3 regions of the Methyloceanibacter caenitepidi genome follow, and region 2 is predicted to be linked to each of the others. Evidence: riboswitches for the same ligand, from Rfam matches in the RefSeq annotation. Region 2 holds a riboswitch; each other region holds the start of a gene.
What was found. A riboswitch is a leader RNA that binds a small molecule or an ion and turns the genes downstream of it on or off. The one in region 2 is predicted to bind cobalamin.

Region 1 (4,778 bases), 880 kb from region 2:
GTGATCGATACATTTTTCCACTCCTTTGGGCATCGATGGTTGTTCGACCGCCGCATGAACGACGGAACGCCCCCAAAAGGCGGGGGTCCCATGACTAGGCAGGCCCACTCCAGGGACTGCTCAGACGAAGTGGAAAAAGCGAGGAGGTGGTGTAGGAGCGCGGATCACCGCGCTTCTGAACCGCGAACCTTCAGTTGATTTGAGGGAGGTAGTTTTAGAGGCGGCTTCTTCCGTCCAGGTCAACGGCAAAGCCATGGGCGAGCAGGGACTATTGCAAACGACCGGCACAACACAAGGCTTGCTACAGCCATCGCAATGGTCGCACTCGCCAGCCCCAAGATTGGTAGCCGTGATCAAGTCGACAGCACCGACAATAGGTTGAGCGTGGCTCAAGCCCGCCACTGCGTGCGAACTTACGGTGAGGAAGATGGCGAAAGCGAGCCGACTGACGAACGTGACCATCTCATCAGAATGATCTCTCTGCCAAAAACATCAAGGGTCTCGTGATCAAATATTTGGCACTGGCATCCGACCCCAGTGTCGTCGTCGCTTGCACTTGCTTATGACACTTCAGCGCAGTTGCAGTCGGTAAGCCGCCACTTAACTTTGCCCGGCTAGAGCATCGAAGATGGGGCACGATTTTTGATCGCCGGGCTTACACGCCTCGGCCAGACTTTTTAGTGCTCTCTCCAACCGCTTTAGGTTGGCGATTTTGCCCTGCACCTGATCCACGTGCCGAAGAGTCAACTCCCTTGCAGCGCAATCCTGATTTCGCCCTGAGAGACTGATCAATGTGCAAATGTCGTCCAACGAAAAGCCGAGTTCACGGCTGCGACGAATGAAGGTCAGGCGTCGAGTATGATGCCGGTCGTACATGCGAAGCCCACCCCGAGTGCGGGGCGGAGCATCAAGCAGCCCCACGCGTTCGTAGTATCTAATCGTCTCGATGTTAATGGTCGAACGAAAAAAGGTAGAACTGGGGAGCGATTGCCTTCTTATTGGACACAACGTTGCACGCTGTCGTAAAGGTCATACTCCACCGTGAAGGATGTCATCATCACCCACTAGCCGATCATCACCACTTTGACCGTTCAGCGTTTCGTGTGAGCCGGCCCGAGTGGCTGGTTGCCATTCCTGAACGACCAATAAGCGAGAAGGCGCTTTGCTACCGGAGAGCCAGCCTGATCTATGTACGGCAGTCACATACGAATGCCGTACATCAACGCCCCGCTAGCCCCAACTGGCGGGGCGTCCTTTTGCATGCATTAGCCTGCGCTGAGCAACGGCCTGGCAGTGCCTCGGGACCATCCGCCTGCCAAGCAGGAACTGGCGAATTGACGAAGTTGGAATCTACTGATAATCATTTGCAAGACGGTTCCTCTATGAGGATGAAAAGGGAATGTGGAGAAGTTGGCATAATGCCAGCTAAGTCCGCAGCTGCCCCCGCAACTGTGAGCGGCAAGCCGAGCGCCAACATGTCACTGGGGGAAACCCGGGAAGACGGCGTCTAGGCAGCGACCCGCGAGCCAGGAGACCTGCCGTCACAGGTGCCTGATCGGCGTCGTGCGAGCGGGGTGCTCGCAGGCGAAGAAGGGAAGCGCTAGTTCGCGTTCCATCCGTGAAGGCTTCGCGCCGCAGGCGCACATGGATGGAAATCCTATCGTGAAGTCGATCACGGCCATTTGTCTCGTCACAACTTTATTCGCAAGTCCGTTTCTTATCGCTAACGGTTCATGGGCCGATCAGCAGCATCATCCACATGTCCGTCTTCCAGACGGGATAGGTGAGCTGCCGCCGGGGATCCCGGAGCCCTCGATTGCAACGAGTCTGCCAGGATATGGAGATCCTCGAAGTGTACGCAATGTCCTTGCCCGGCAGGGAGTTTCTTACGGCATCGACTACACCAGCGACGTGCTAGGCAACGTCTCAGGAGGAATGGAGCAAAGCGTACATTACGCAGGACTTCTCGAGGGATACCTCGATGCCGATCTTGAGAACCTCACCGGTGCACGAGGGTTGAGTTTCCATATAGATTTCTATCAAATTCACGGCACCAGCATCACTGCTGAAAACATCGGCAGCATCGTCAGCGTTAGCAACATAGAGGCATTCCCTTCCACGCGTCTGCATGAGCTTTGGCTTGAACAGGCTTTCTATGACGGGCACGCCTCTATCCGTCTCGGCCAGCTGGGTGCCGACAGTGAATTTCTCATTTCGGAGGTGGCTGCGAGATTCATCGCCTCTACCTTTGGCTGGACGACTCTCAGCTCCGACAACCTTCCTTTTTGGCGGTCCCATCTATCCGTTTGCATCACCAGGGGTGCGCGTCGCTGTTGAAGTTCAGGACCTATTCCAACTGAAATTTGGGATTTATGATAGTGATCCAGCCGGTCCCTGCGCCGAGGAACGTGATCCCGGGCAGTGTAACGCGCACGGCTTCGATTTTCGCCTTAACGATCCCCCCTTGTTGCTCTTCGAGGCCGACTATTCCTACGGCAACGGCAGCTGCCCGTCCGGCACGGTCAAACTTGGCGGCTGGTACGATTTTGGCGAGTTCGATGATCCAATACACCCGCTCGCGCAGGGGCTTTCTGCGTCTCGCCATGAAGGAAACCAAGCCGTCTATGTGGTAGTCGATCAGGTGCTCTATCAACCAGAAGGCCAATGCGGCACAGGAGGTGTATCGGCCTTCGCCCGAGCGATCCTTAGCCCGGCTGACCGCAATCAGGTCGACACTTATGCTGATGTTGGCATTGTCTTCGACGGATGGGTGCCCGGGCGCCCTCATGACGGCATCGCTCTAGGCGTCGCGTATTCCGGTATTTCGAACGAAGCCTCCGATCTCGACCGCAAGGCGGGGCTGCATATCATTCGCGATTATGAACTAATCCTCGAGTTGAACTACATTGCAGAGATCGTATCTGGCTGGGCGATACAGCCAGTGGTGCAATACATCCATAATCCCGGAGGCTCGGTGCCCAATCTATTCAACGATACACCCAACCAAAAAGTCGAGAATGCGTTGGTCGTTGGGATGAGGAGCATCATCAATTACTGATCCCAGGAATAGCGTGACGAGTAGAAACTCATGTGAAATCGGGCGGCGATTCAAAATCGCGAAACAGGCTAGAAAAGAGCGCGTCAATGCGGAGAACATGTTCGGCACCGGGTATTAGATCTCCTTGCACAACAACATCTCTTTCGGGGGCGCCGACGTCGGCCTTTGTGACGATGAAGGCCGGGTGGTAGGGCGCCAGGATAAAAAAAAGGGTGACGTGATCCTGCACCAAGGCAAAGTCTGAGCTTATAGCGCGAATTGCCGTCCTCGAGAGACCAACCCAACCAGATGTAGGCACAGGGTAACTAAACCTTCGTGTGCGTGACGCCAGAAATCGGTTGAGGTCCTCTACTGCCTGGTCACTATCCTAAAAATGAATTTTGTTCATATATTAAGTTGAAAACCCTTCATTATGCGCAGCACTCGAACCCTAATATCGTTGCCTGTGGATTTGAGGGGAGCAGTTTCGCGTGAGATGAGGCGCGCCCCAAGGTCGATCAGAGCCGGGGGGCAGTAAATGGAACTCCGTGTCACGGCGGCGCATTCCGCGTCGCGTTCGTCCAGGAAACTCAGCGAAGTTAGAGAGCGGCTGCTCGCCTTGGCGGCCTCTGCGGCGCTCATTGCCCTATCGGGTGAAATAGTTCATGCACAGGAGACCGGGAAAACAACCGGAGAGGGCGGCCTAGAATCGGGCGTGACCGGCAACGGCGCCCCCGCCGCCACGGGCGGCAGCCCCGATCCTGGAGCCGACACCCAGGTCCCTCCGGTGATCGTCGAGCAGGATCCCGACATTGAGGCCGCGCCCGCCGTGGTCGAGGCGGAGCCCGACCCTGAGCCGAGGCCGCGGCCCCGCCCCGCGCCGCGCACCACCGCGAGCGCTCCCGTGAGCGCGCCCGCCGCCACGGCCGACGGCGGCTACGCCTCCCAGGACGCGATCGAGGAGGCGATCTTCGATCTCCCCGTGGACGGCAGCACGCTGAACCGCGGCTCGTCGGGCGTCGACGGCTATTACGCCGCGGGCACCTCGTCCGCGACCAAGACGAATACGCTGATCATGAACATCCCGGGCTCGGTCTCGATCATCCCCGAGGAGCTCGCCGAGGATCAGGCCGCCAACACGCTCGGCCAGGCGCTGCTCTACGTTCCGGGCATCGCCGTGCAGCAGGGCGAGGGGCATCGCGATCAGCTGACCTTCCGCGGCCAGGAAACCACCGCGGACTTTTTCGTCGACGGCGTGCGCGACGACATCGAGACGTTCCGCGATCTCTACAACGTCCAGACCATCGAGGTGCTCAAAGGCCCGAACGCCATGATCTTCGGCCGCGGCGGCGGCGGTGGCGTGATCAACCGCGTCACCAAGCGCGCCGACGGCGTTCCGATCTACGAGGGCACGGTGCAGGTCGGCAGCTGGGGCCGCGCGCGCGGGACGGCAGACGTCGGCCAGGCGATCTCGCCCAACGCCGCGTTCCGCCTGAATGCCATGTACGAGGACTCGGAGACGTTCCGGGAATTCTCGTGGCTCGAGCGCTACGGCATCAATCCGACCATGGGCTTCAAGCTCGGCGAGCGGACCACGCTGCATTTCAGCTACGAGTACAAGACCCACGACCAGAACATCGACCGCGGCGGTCCGTCGATCGACGGCAGGCCGTTTCAGGCTCCCCTCGAGACGTATTTCGGCCAGCCCTTCGCGAGCTTGACCACGTTCGACGGGCACGTG
Region 2 (4,778 bases):
CTCGCGGCCTTGTATCGGAAGGCGCCGTCGCGAAAATCCGGGTCCTCCTCGGGACGGCCCCAAGCCTCGCGCACCGTCGCGACTACGGATTCAGGAAGCGCTGACACGAGACGCTCGTAGCGTTCGAGGCTCAGGCATAAGCCCCCTGCCGGGTCGGTCAGGCGTGCCAGCAGCGTGCGCGAATCTTCCGGAACACCCTCAACCGTGTATCCGGCGTCCTCGAGATCCGACAAAACAGCCAGCACGCTCGCGGGTACGTCGAGTCCGACGGCATAGGCCGCCCTGCCACCCGCGCCGGGGTAGTCCGGCAGCACGATGGCCAGCTTGCGATCCGCGCGCGGCATGTGCCGGAGGCGGGCGAGCTTCGCGATCTTGTCCCCGACCGCCTCGATGCGATCGGGTTCGGGTTTGCTGACGAAGCCTTCAAAACCCAGTGCGTCGTCTTTGTCGCGCTTGTCTTTGAAGCCGAGCGTTCCGGCCAGCACACGCCCGTCGAGCTCGGGCAGAACCACATGCATGGACAGGTCCGACGGGCCGAGACCGCGCGGGTTGGAGGCCCAGGCCTCACGCCGCGTGTTGGCGACGATCGCCTGCAGAACCGGCGCATCGCAGCCGTCGAAAACGCCGTCGCCGGCGGCAAAGGCTGTCGTCGTCACGATCACCGACGGGTCGAGCCGGCCGAAAGCCTCGCGCACGAAAGCGATCGCATCCGGCGCCTTCAAGCTGGGAACGAAAAGCGGGACGGGATTGAGCCCGCGCGCTGCAAGCGCGTCGCACAGCGCATCGATGGGCCCCGTGTCCGCGGCAAGCAGCGAGGCGCGATAGAAAAGAATCGGAACAGTTGCTTCCTGCTCCGGACCCGGAGCGAGCTGGGCATCGATGTCGGTCACGCCTGTGCCGGGCCGGTACGCGCCCATGCGCGGAAACGTATGCGGCGGCGGCGCCTCGATCGCCGCGCCGCCAAGACGGGCCAGGCGCCGCAGCAGTGCGCGCAGGTTCGCAGCACCGCCCTCGCGGAAATAGGCCAGGAGAGTTTGCAGTTCGGCTTCGTCCAACGTCGATAGCTCGAACAGGCGCGGGTCGTCCCGGTCTTCACCCGGCAGGACAGCGAGCGCGATCCCGCGCTCACGGGCGACGGCGGACAGCCTCTCGACGCCATAGCGCCACCAGTCCAGGCCGCCCAAGAGCCGGACCACGATCACCTTGGCGTGCTGGGCGACAGTGTCGATCCAAAGATCGGTGGACATGGGATGGCGAAGGTCGCGCAAATGCGCGAGCCGCACGGACGGCACCTGTTCGCGCTCGTCGGCGTACGCGGCCGCGAGACCCGAGAGGTCGCTATCCGTGAAAGACAAGACCGCGATGTCGCCGGGCGTCTGGCCCAGGTCGATCGGCTCGGCGATGTCGTCGAGCGTCGCGCTGCTTGTCTGCAGGAGGTGCATCCGCGGGCCTTTCGGTTATCCGGCCAGGGCTTCTTGGCCAGCCCGTGACGTGTCACCGGTCAGAAACTTGGCGACCGCCTCGCGGTCGAGGCCCTTCAAGCCGATCACGACGACCTTGCCTTGGCGGTCCTCCGCCCGCTCCCAGGGACGGTCGAAATAGTGGTTCACGCGCGGCCCCACGGCCTGGATCAGCAGGCGCATCGGCTTGCCCGCCACGGCGGCGAAGCCCTTCACGCGCAGCACATCGTGCGCCTCGGCCAACTCGGCGATGCGCTGCGTGATGTCCGCGGCATCGGCGACCTCCGCGATCGGAACGACGAACGTGTCGAAATCGTCGTGGTCGTGATCCTCCTCGCTGTCGTGATGGGTCTTGCGGTTTTCAATATCGTCTTCCGCGCCGATACCGAGACCGAGGAGTGCGGTGGCATCGACCTTCCCTTCCGACACGGTCACCACGCCGATGCCGCGCGGAAGCGCAGCCGTCACCGACTGCATGGCGCGCTGGAGCCCGTCGGCATCGAGCAAATCGCGCTTGTTAAGGACGATCAGGTCGGCGCAGGCAATTTGATCCTCGAAAACCTCTTCGATGGGATCGTCGTGATCGAGCGCATCGTCCGCAGCGCGCTGCGCGGAGAGCGCTTCGATGTCGGCGGAGACTTGACCCTCGGCGAGAGCCGCGCCGTCGACGACCGCCACGACACCGTCAACGGTGACGCGGTTCTTGATGGCCGGCCAGTGGAAGGCTTGGACCAGGGGCTTCGGCAGCGCGAGGCCCGAGGTTTCGATCACGATGTGGTCGACCGGCGGCTCGGCCGCCAGGATCTCGTCGAGGGCCGGCACGAACTCGTCCGCGACCGTGCAGCACAGGCAGCCATTGGCGAGCTCGACGATATTTTCCTCGCTGCAGTTCTCGTCGCCGCAGCCTTTGAGGATCTCGCCATCGATACCCACATCGCCGAATTCGTTCACGATTACGGCCAGACGCCGCCCATTGGCGTTGGCGAGCACGTGGCGGATGAGCGTGGTTTTTCCCGAGCCGAGAAAGCCGGTCACGATCGTGCAGGGAACGCGGGCGACGGAATTCATTCAAAATCCTCCGGAATGGGGCCGAGTACGAGGGGTGGAACGCGCGCAACGAGGCCGCCCTTGAGGGCGTCGGGCCGGCCGCGCCAGGGCAGGAGACCGTCCTCTGCTTCTGCGAGCAGCATCGCGCCGTCGATGAGAGCGGCCGCATCGTCGGGGGTGCTCAGATCGCCGAAGACATAGGTCCAGCTGTCCTTCTTTCGCATTGCCGCGCTGAGCGAGCGCCGGCAATTGGCAAGGCATTCGACTTGGCGGACCGTTACGCGCGTTCCGCGCGCGGCCTCCGCTGTGGCCTCGGCGAGAAGCAGGCCCGCGCGGGGGGCATCGGCTGCGTCGTCCGGCTTGCGGCAGGTTACGCAGACATAGACCGTGGGGCCCTCCGGGATGGGGGCGGCGCTGTCCTTGGCGTCTAGGGGAGATGTCACCCTGATGATCCCTCGGCGATCCCAAGCGAAAGCCACAGCAGACAGGGTGCAATGCGGCCCAGATTCGGGCCGGAACGAGGACCAACCGTCGCAGAGGCACCCCGCCCGGCGAACGACTAGATCGACGACAGGTCTCCTGGCTTCGCGGGTCTCTCCCTTCGCCGCCTTCCCGGGTCAGTCCCAGTGGCAATGGCTCGGGCGCCCAAGACCGGTATCGAGACCGTTCGATGGGCTCACCGCTTACAGTTGCGGGGGCAGCCGCGGGTTTGGGATATCCCCATACCGCGTTCCCTGTTCGCTCGAAACGAGCAACCGTCGATCAGGCACATAAGGGCTTCCGGTGCGGGTTTGTCAATGCGTTGTATGGGTTTGTGATCTGCGGGCGCCACTCTCGGTCGTCAGGCCCGCCACCGAGGTTTCCCTCTTGCGACGGGCCCTTCAGGCTCTATAGTCGTTGCGCCGATGGTTCCCGCATGAGGCGGGACGCAAGAAGGGAACACGGTGAGGGAGTCTCCCGATTCCGTGGCTGCCCCCGCAACTGAAAGCGGAGAGCGCCCCTCGTCACGCCACTGGAGCGGTCGCTCCGGGAAGGTTGAGGGGATGCGCAGACCCGCGAAGCCAGGAAACCTGCCACGGCACAAACCTTGAACGGCGTCCTCGGGTGGAGGGCGCAAGGGGGGACCACATGACTCGTTCTTCGCTCCATCGCACCGCGCTTTTGGCGCTCGCCGCACTTATGCTCACCGCCGCGCCGGCCTCGGCGCACCACGTCATGGGCGGCGAAATGCCGTCCACGTTCGTCCAGGGCTTTCTTTCCGGTCTCGGCCACCCGGTGATCGGGCTCGACCATCTGGCGTTTCTCATTGCCGTTGGCGTCGCGGTCGGCGTCGGCGGTCTCAATCTCGGCCTGCCGGTCCTGTTCGTCGCGGCTTCGGCCGTCGGCGTCGGCATCCATGTCGTCGGGTTCCAGCTGCCTGGGGCCGAGCTTATCGTCGCGTCCTCGGTAGTGATCGTCGGCGCTCTCATCGCCGCCGGCCGCGCGTTGCCCCTCGCCGCCTGGGGCGCCTTGTTCGGCGCCGCCGGCCTGGCGCACGGCTATGCCTACGGCGAGTCGATCTTCGGCGCAGAGCCAACCCCGCTCTTGGCCTATCTGCTCGGCCTTGTGGTCATTCAAAGCGCGCTCAGCGTGGGCGTGGCCTTATTGTTCCGCATCCGCAATCTGTCCGTCTCGGCCGTGGCGCCGCGTCTGGCCGGTGCGGTTGTCGTCGGCATCGGCATCGCCGCGCTGCTCGGCCAGATCATCCCGGACGCATAGCGATCTGATGGCAGACAACAGCCTCGAGGACGAGGGGATTACCTTCGTCCTTGGGGGTGCCCGCTCGGGAAAAAGCCGTTTCGCCGAAAGCTTTGTCGCCAGTCTTCCTAGGCCCTGGGTCTATATTGCCACGGCCGAGGCCCATGACGACGAGATGAAGGCGCGGATCGCCGAGCACCAGGCCCGGCGCGAGGCCGGCTGGCAGACCTTGGAGGCGCCCCACGATCTGCATGACGCCATACGCGCGGCGCCGAAAGGGGCCATCGTCCTCGTGGACTGTTTGACCTTGTGGCTCTCAAATATCATGCACGGCCCTTTCGACGTCGGCCGCGCGATGGACCAGCTGGAGGACGCGTTGCACACCCGTGAGAGCGCCACCGTACTGGTCTCCAACGAAGTCGGAATGGGGCTGGTGCCCGAAACACCGCTCGGGCGCGCGTTCCGCGATGCGCAAGGGCGGCTCAATCAGCGTATCGCCGCCATCGCCAGCCGGGTGATTTTCGTGGTCGCGGG
Region 3 (4,778 bases), 730 kb from region 2:
GCTTCCGGCCGGCCTCACCACCGAGGCCATCGCCGCGGCGCTTGGTCTCGATCAAGTTTCCGGGGAGCCAAGCATCGCGATTTCAGGCGACCCCGAGCCTGCGCTCGCCATTCTTAAGAAGCTCGGCTCTTGGCTGCCCGAGTTCGACTCGCTGAAATTGACGCTCGGTGACTCCGGCAATGCGGCGCTGTCGGGGGGTGACAACGGTTTTCCGTTCGCCGGAAACGCAAGCCCGGGCGCGGATATCGAACTTCTCGAGACGGGTCTGTCAAAGGATCTCGGGGATGCAGTCGCCGTGCGTGTGGAGGCGGCGACCGATCTGCCGCCAGACGGCACAAGCCGCAAGAACGCGGCGACAGGCGAGACCGAGGTGATGACGGCCGGCTATTGGCTGCCGCAAATGGACTTCGTGGCCGGCTACGGTCAGTGCCGCGACAAGGCCAACGCCCTTCTGTCCAAGCGCGACGTCAATTTCGTGACCGGCTCCGCGCGGCTCGACGCGCGCTCCTTGCAGGTCATCAACGCGATGACGGCGCTCGTTATGAAGTGCGTCCAGTCCGGCAATCTGCGCGTGGAGGTCGGTGGCCATACGGACAGCCAGGGCGATAGCGACTTCAACATGGACCTGAGCCAGAAGCGTGCCGACGCGGTCGTCGAAGCCCTCAAGAAGCGCGGCATCCCGGGGGATGCGATCACGGCGGCGGGCTATGGCGACACGAAGCCGCTGGCCGAAAACGACACGGAAGAGGGCCGGGCGGCGAACCGACGCGTCACCTTGGCGTTCACTCAATAAGCGGCCCGGAAGGCCTACAAGGGGGATTGTTCGATGTTCAAGAATTGGGGCTTCCTGCTCGCAGAAATCTGGTTCCTCATCGTGCTCGCAGCCCTTCTGGGACTGTTCGTGGGATGGCTCCTGTGGGGCGGCCGTCGCAAGACCTCCTACAAGAGCTCCGGCGACGAGGCAGGGACATTGCGCGCCCAACTTGAAGATTGCCGCGCGAGCTGCCGGGAGAAGGACGATCTGATCGGTCGCCTCGAGGGGCGGCTCGAAGGCCGCGGAACCTCGAAGGAGGCTCGTCCAGCCACGCCGGCGATGGCTGCGGCCCCTGCCAATCTTGCAGTCATGAATGCACCGGTTGCCGAGCGCGCCAGCGAGGGCGTCAAACCCAAGACGCTCGATGCGCCGCTGGAGGGCAAGGCGGATAACCTGAAGAAAATCAAAGGTGTAGGCCCGAAGCTCGAAAAGCTCTGCAACCGTTTGGGCTTTTGGCATTTCGACCAGATCGCCAATTGGACCGACGCTGAAGTGGCCTGGGTCGACGCCAACCTCGAAGGCTTCAAAGGACGGGTCACGCGCGACGACTGGGTCGCGCAGGCCAAGCTGCTGGCGGAAGGCCGCACGACCGAGTTTTCCAAGCGCGTCGAGGCCGGCGACGTCTACGAGAAAGACAAGAAATAGGAAAAATCAGACCGCACTGCTTGACCGGCGCCCCGAGTCGGCCAAAAGTTCGCCCGCCTATGGTGTCCGGGCGCGGAAACGCGGCCGGATGAAACGGGAATAGGTGGGGCCGTCCGCGGCCCGAAGCCTAGCCGCCCCCGCGACTGTATGCGGTGAGCCGCCTTCCACCGATGTCACTGGCCCAACTGTCACCCAAGGCAAGGGCTGGGAAGACGGAAGCCGGCCGCGACCCGCGAGCCAGGAGACCGGCCATTCGGCAAACGGACCAACCCATGCGCCGTCGGGTGAGACGGCAAAGGAACCACAACATGCATATTGAACCTGGCCTTGTTGCCGACAGTAAGATTTGGCTGAGTTACGCCACCGCCGCCGGCGCAGGCGCCTACGGCCTGAAGCTCGCTTGGGAAGACGTGAAGGAGCGGGGGCCGGTGTCGCTGCTCGCTCGGGCCGCGGGCGCCACATCGCTCGTCTTCTGCTTTTTCGAAGTGTTCCCGCACTACCCGGTCGGGGTCTCCGAGGTTCACCTTATTTTCGGCTCGACGCTGTTCCTGATCTTCGGCGGTGCGCCCGCAGCTATCGGTTTGGCCTTGGGCCTTTTCCTGCAGGGCCTCTTCTTCGCGCCTTTCGACCTGCCGCAATACGGCATGAACGTCACGACGCTGCTAGTGCCGCTGTTCGGTCTGCGCTACCTCGCCGGCAAGGTCATCGAGCCCGGCACGCCCTATGTGGATTTGAAGTACCGTCAAGCTCTGGCGCTTTCGACGGCCTATCAGGCGGGGATCGTCGCCTGGGTGACGTTCTGGGCGCTGTACGGCCATGGCTTCGGCGTTGAGAACGTCCAGTCGATCGCGACCTTCGGCGGCGCCTACATGTTGGTGATCATTGTGGAGCCGCTGGCGGATCTCGCCGTGCTCGCCGGTGCCAAGGCGATCAATGCCTTGCGGGGCAGCGTCCTGGTCGGAGACCGGCTCTACAATCCGGCCTAGTCGGAACTGGCAAAACGACGGTTCAAGACGGCGGTGCGTTCAGTCGCACCGCCGTTTTTTTGCTGTGTGGAGATACGGAACGTCCGGGCGGATAGGCAGCGGGTTTTGCAAAGCCGAGGATTGCCTGCTCTGCTAGAAGGGGACGCTCGTCCAATTAGAGGCGAGCCCGCGAAGGTCTTCGCGGACAACAGCACGAACAACGGCACACGGGAGGGACATCATGGCGACGGAAGAAGACGTATCTATCCCCAATCCGGACGCGTTCTACTCGCCTCAGCAGCGCGCGCTCCAAGACGAGATGCAGAGCCGGCCGCTCGCCAACGCCGTGGTCTTTGCCGTGGTTCGCGACGAGCTTGACCCGGAGATGGCCGGCTTCATCTCCAGCCGCGACTACTTCTTCCTTTCCACGGTAAACGAGGACGGAGAGCCGACGGTCTCATACAAGGGCGGCAATGTGGGCGTCGCCCATGTGGTGGACAACAAGACGATTGTGTTCCCGAGTTACAATGGTAACGGCATGTACTTTTCGGCGGGCAATATCTCCGCCACGGGGAAGGTCGGTATGCTGTTCATCGACATGTGCACGCCCCATCGCGTGAGGGTGCAGGGCACCGCGGCGCTGTCCCAGAACGAAGACCACATGAAGCTCTTTCCCGGCGCCGAGTTCGTGGTCGAGGTCAGGGTCGACAAGGCCTTCATCAATTGCGCCCGCTACATCCACAAGCATGAGCGCGTGGAGGCCACGAACCGCTACGTGCCGGATGCGACGGGAGAGGCGCCGCTGCCCGCCTGGAAGCGGATCGATCTGATTCAGGAGGCTCTTCCTGAAGCCGACGCCGGCCGGGTCGCCGAGAACGGCGGCACAATCACCGAGGACGAGTACAAGCAAAAGGTGATGGACGGGACGTCCTAGGTCTGGCCCTCACGCCCTAAATTGACATCCGGCCACGATCCGTGCCCAAAGCGGGTACGGACGATTTCAGCTGTGGCCCGAAAACGTTTCGCGGCACCTGAGCGAAAGGCGGTCGCGAAACATGCTTGAGCCCGATGACGGCGGTGCCGGCCGCAAACTGCATCAACTGGTGGGGCTGGTACTTGGCCCGGTCGTCTTTACGGCCTGTGTCATCAGCTCCGCGCCGGAGGGATTGTCGGCCGCGGGCTGGTCCGTTGCGGCTCTGGCCTTATGGATGGCCATATGGTGGGCCACGGAGGCGGTCCCGCTCTTCGTGACGGCGCTTCTGCCGCTGGCCGTCTTGCCGCTTCTCGGTGTCGAGGGCATCGACGGGGCCGCGGCGCCGTTCGCACATCCCGTCGTGTTCTTGCTGCTGGGCGGCTTTCTGATCGGCCTCGCGCTCGAGAAATGGAATCTGCATCGGCGTATCGCCTTCCACATTATTCTCGCGGTCGGTAGCCGTCCGCTCAACCTCATCGCGGGCAAGATGCTTGCGACAGCCTTCCTGAGCATGTGGATCACGAATACGGCGACGACCATCATGGTGCTACCCATTGCGATGTCGCTCATCGCCGTCGTCGCACCGGACGGGAAACGTGCGCATGGCGAGGCGGCTAATTTCGGCACCGCCATGATGCTCGGCATCGCCTATGCGGCCTCCATCGGTGGCATGGCCTCGCTCGTGGGCTCACCGACAAACTTGCTGGCCGCCAGCTATCTGGAGGAGGTCTTCGGCATCGAGATGACGTTCCTCGACTGGATGCTGTTCGCGCTGCCGATCTCCGCCATGCTTCTCGTGTGCGCCTATCTCATCCTGACGCGGCTCGCGTTTCCCGTGTCCAACCGCCTCGGTAGGGTCGATCCGGGGCTTGTCCAAGGGATGTTGCACGCAATGGGGCCGATGACGGGTCCTGAAAAGCGCGTCTGTGCCGTATTCTCCACGGTCGCGCTGTGCTGGATCGTTTCACCGTTGGTCGAAGACCGGCTCGGATTCGATATCTCCGACACGGGCATCGCGATCATCGGCGCGATCGCACTCTTCGCCATCCCGGCGCATTGGCCCGACCGGACCTTCCTTTTGGATGCAACGGCGGTACGCCGAATTCCCTGGGAGGTTCTGATCCTGTTCGGTGGCGGGCTGAGCCTTGCCAAGGCTATCGACACGACTGGTCTTGCGGCGTGGATCGGGAACGGCCTGTCCTTCTTGGATGCCATGCCGCTGTTTGTACTGATCTTCGGCGTGACGCTGCTCGTGGTCTTATTGACGGAGTTGATGAGCAACACGGCGACTGTCGCGGCCTTTCTGCCGATCGCCGGCAGTCTTGCGCTCGGGACGGACGTGGCGCCGCTTCTGTTCGTGATGCCGATTGCCCTCGCGGCG

Region 1: it holds a riboswitch for cobalamin, as region 2 does, so the genes downstream of both, GL4_RS18090 (carbohydrate porin) here and GL4_RS01995 (HupE/UreJ family protein) in region 2, are expected to answer to the same signal.
Region 3: it holds a riboswitch for cobalamin, as region 2 does, so the genes downstream of both, GL4_RS15045 (energy-coupling factor ABC transporter permease) here and GL4_RS01995 (HupE/UreJ family protein) in region 2, are expected to answer to the same signal.

The regions. Positions count from the first base shown of each region.
Region 1 is NZ_AP014648.1:1,304,513-1,309,290, forward strand. It holds gene GL4_RS17145 (MerR family DNA-binding protein) at 601-921, opposite strand; cobalamin riboswitch at 1,356-1,557, shown strand; gene GL4_RS18090 (carbohydrate porin) at 1,663-2,337, shown strand; gene GL4_RS16610 (carbohydrate porin) at 2,321-3,058, shown strand; gene GL4_RS17880 (hypothetical protein) at 3,087-3,287, opposite strand; gene GL4_RS06070 (TonB-dependent receptor) at 3,576-4,778, shown strand, end outside.
Region 2 is NZ_AP014648.1:429,363-434,140, forward strand. It holds gene cobN (cobaltochelatase subunit CobN) at 1-1,442, opposite strand, end outside; gene cobW (cobalamin biosynthesis protein CobW) at 1,458-2,528, opposite strand; gene GL4_RS01990 (DUF1636 family protein) at 2,525-2,950, opposite strand; cobalamin riboswitch at 3,060-3,282, opposite strand; cobalamin riboswitch at 3,396-3,599, shown strand; gene GL4_RS01995 (HupE/UreJ family protein) at 3,636-4,265, shown strand; gene cobU (bifunctional adenosylcobinamide kinase/adenosylcobinamide-phosphate guanylyltransferase) at 4,273-4,778, shown strand, end outside.
Region 3 is NZ_AP014648.1:3,126,981-3,131,758, reverse strand. It holds gene GL4_RS15055 (OmpA family protein) at 1-793, shown strand, start outside; gene GL4_RS15050 (hypothetical protein) at 827-1,459, shown strand; cobalamin riboswitch at 1,503-1,727, shown strand; gene GL4_RS15045 (energy-coupling factor ABC transporter permease) at 1,768-2,445, shown strand; gene GL4_RS15040 (pyridoxamine 5'-phosphate oxidase family protein) at 2,666-3,358, shown strand; gene GL4_RS15035 (SLC13 family permease) at 3,480-4,778, shown strand, end outside.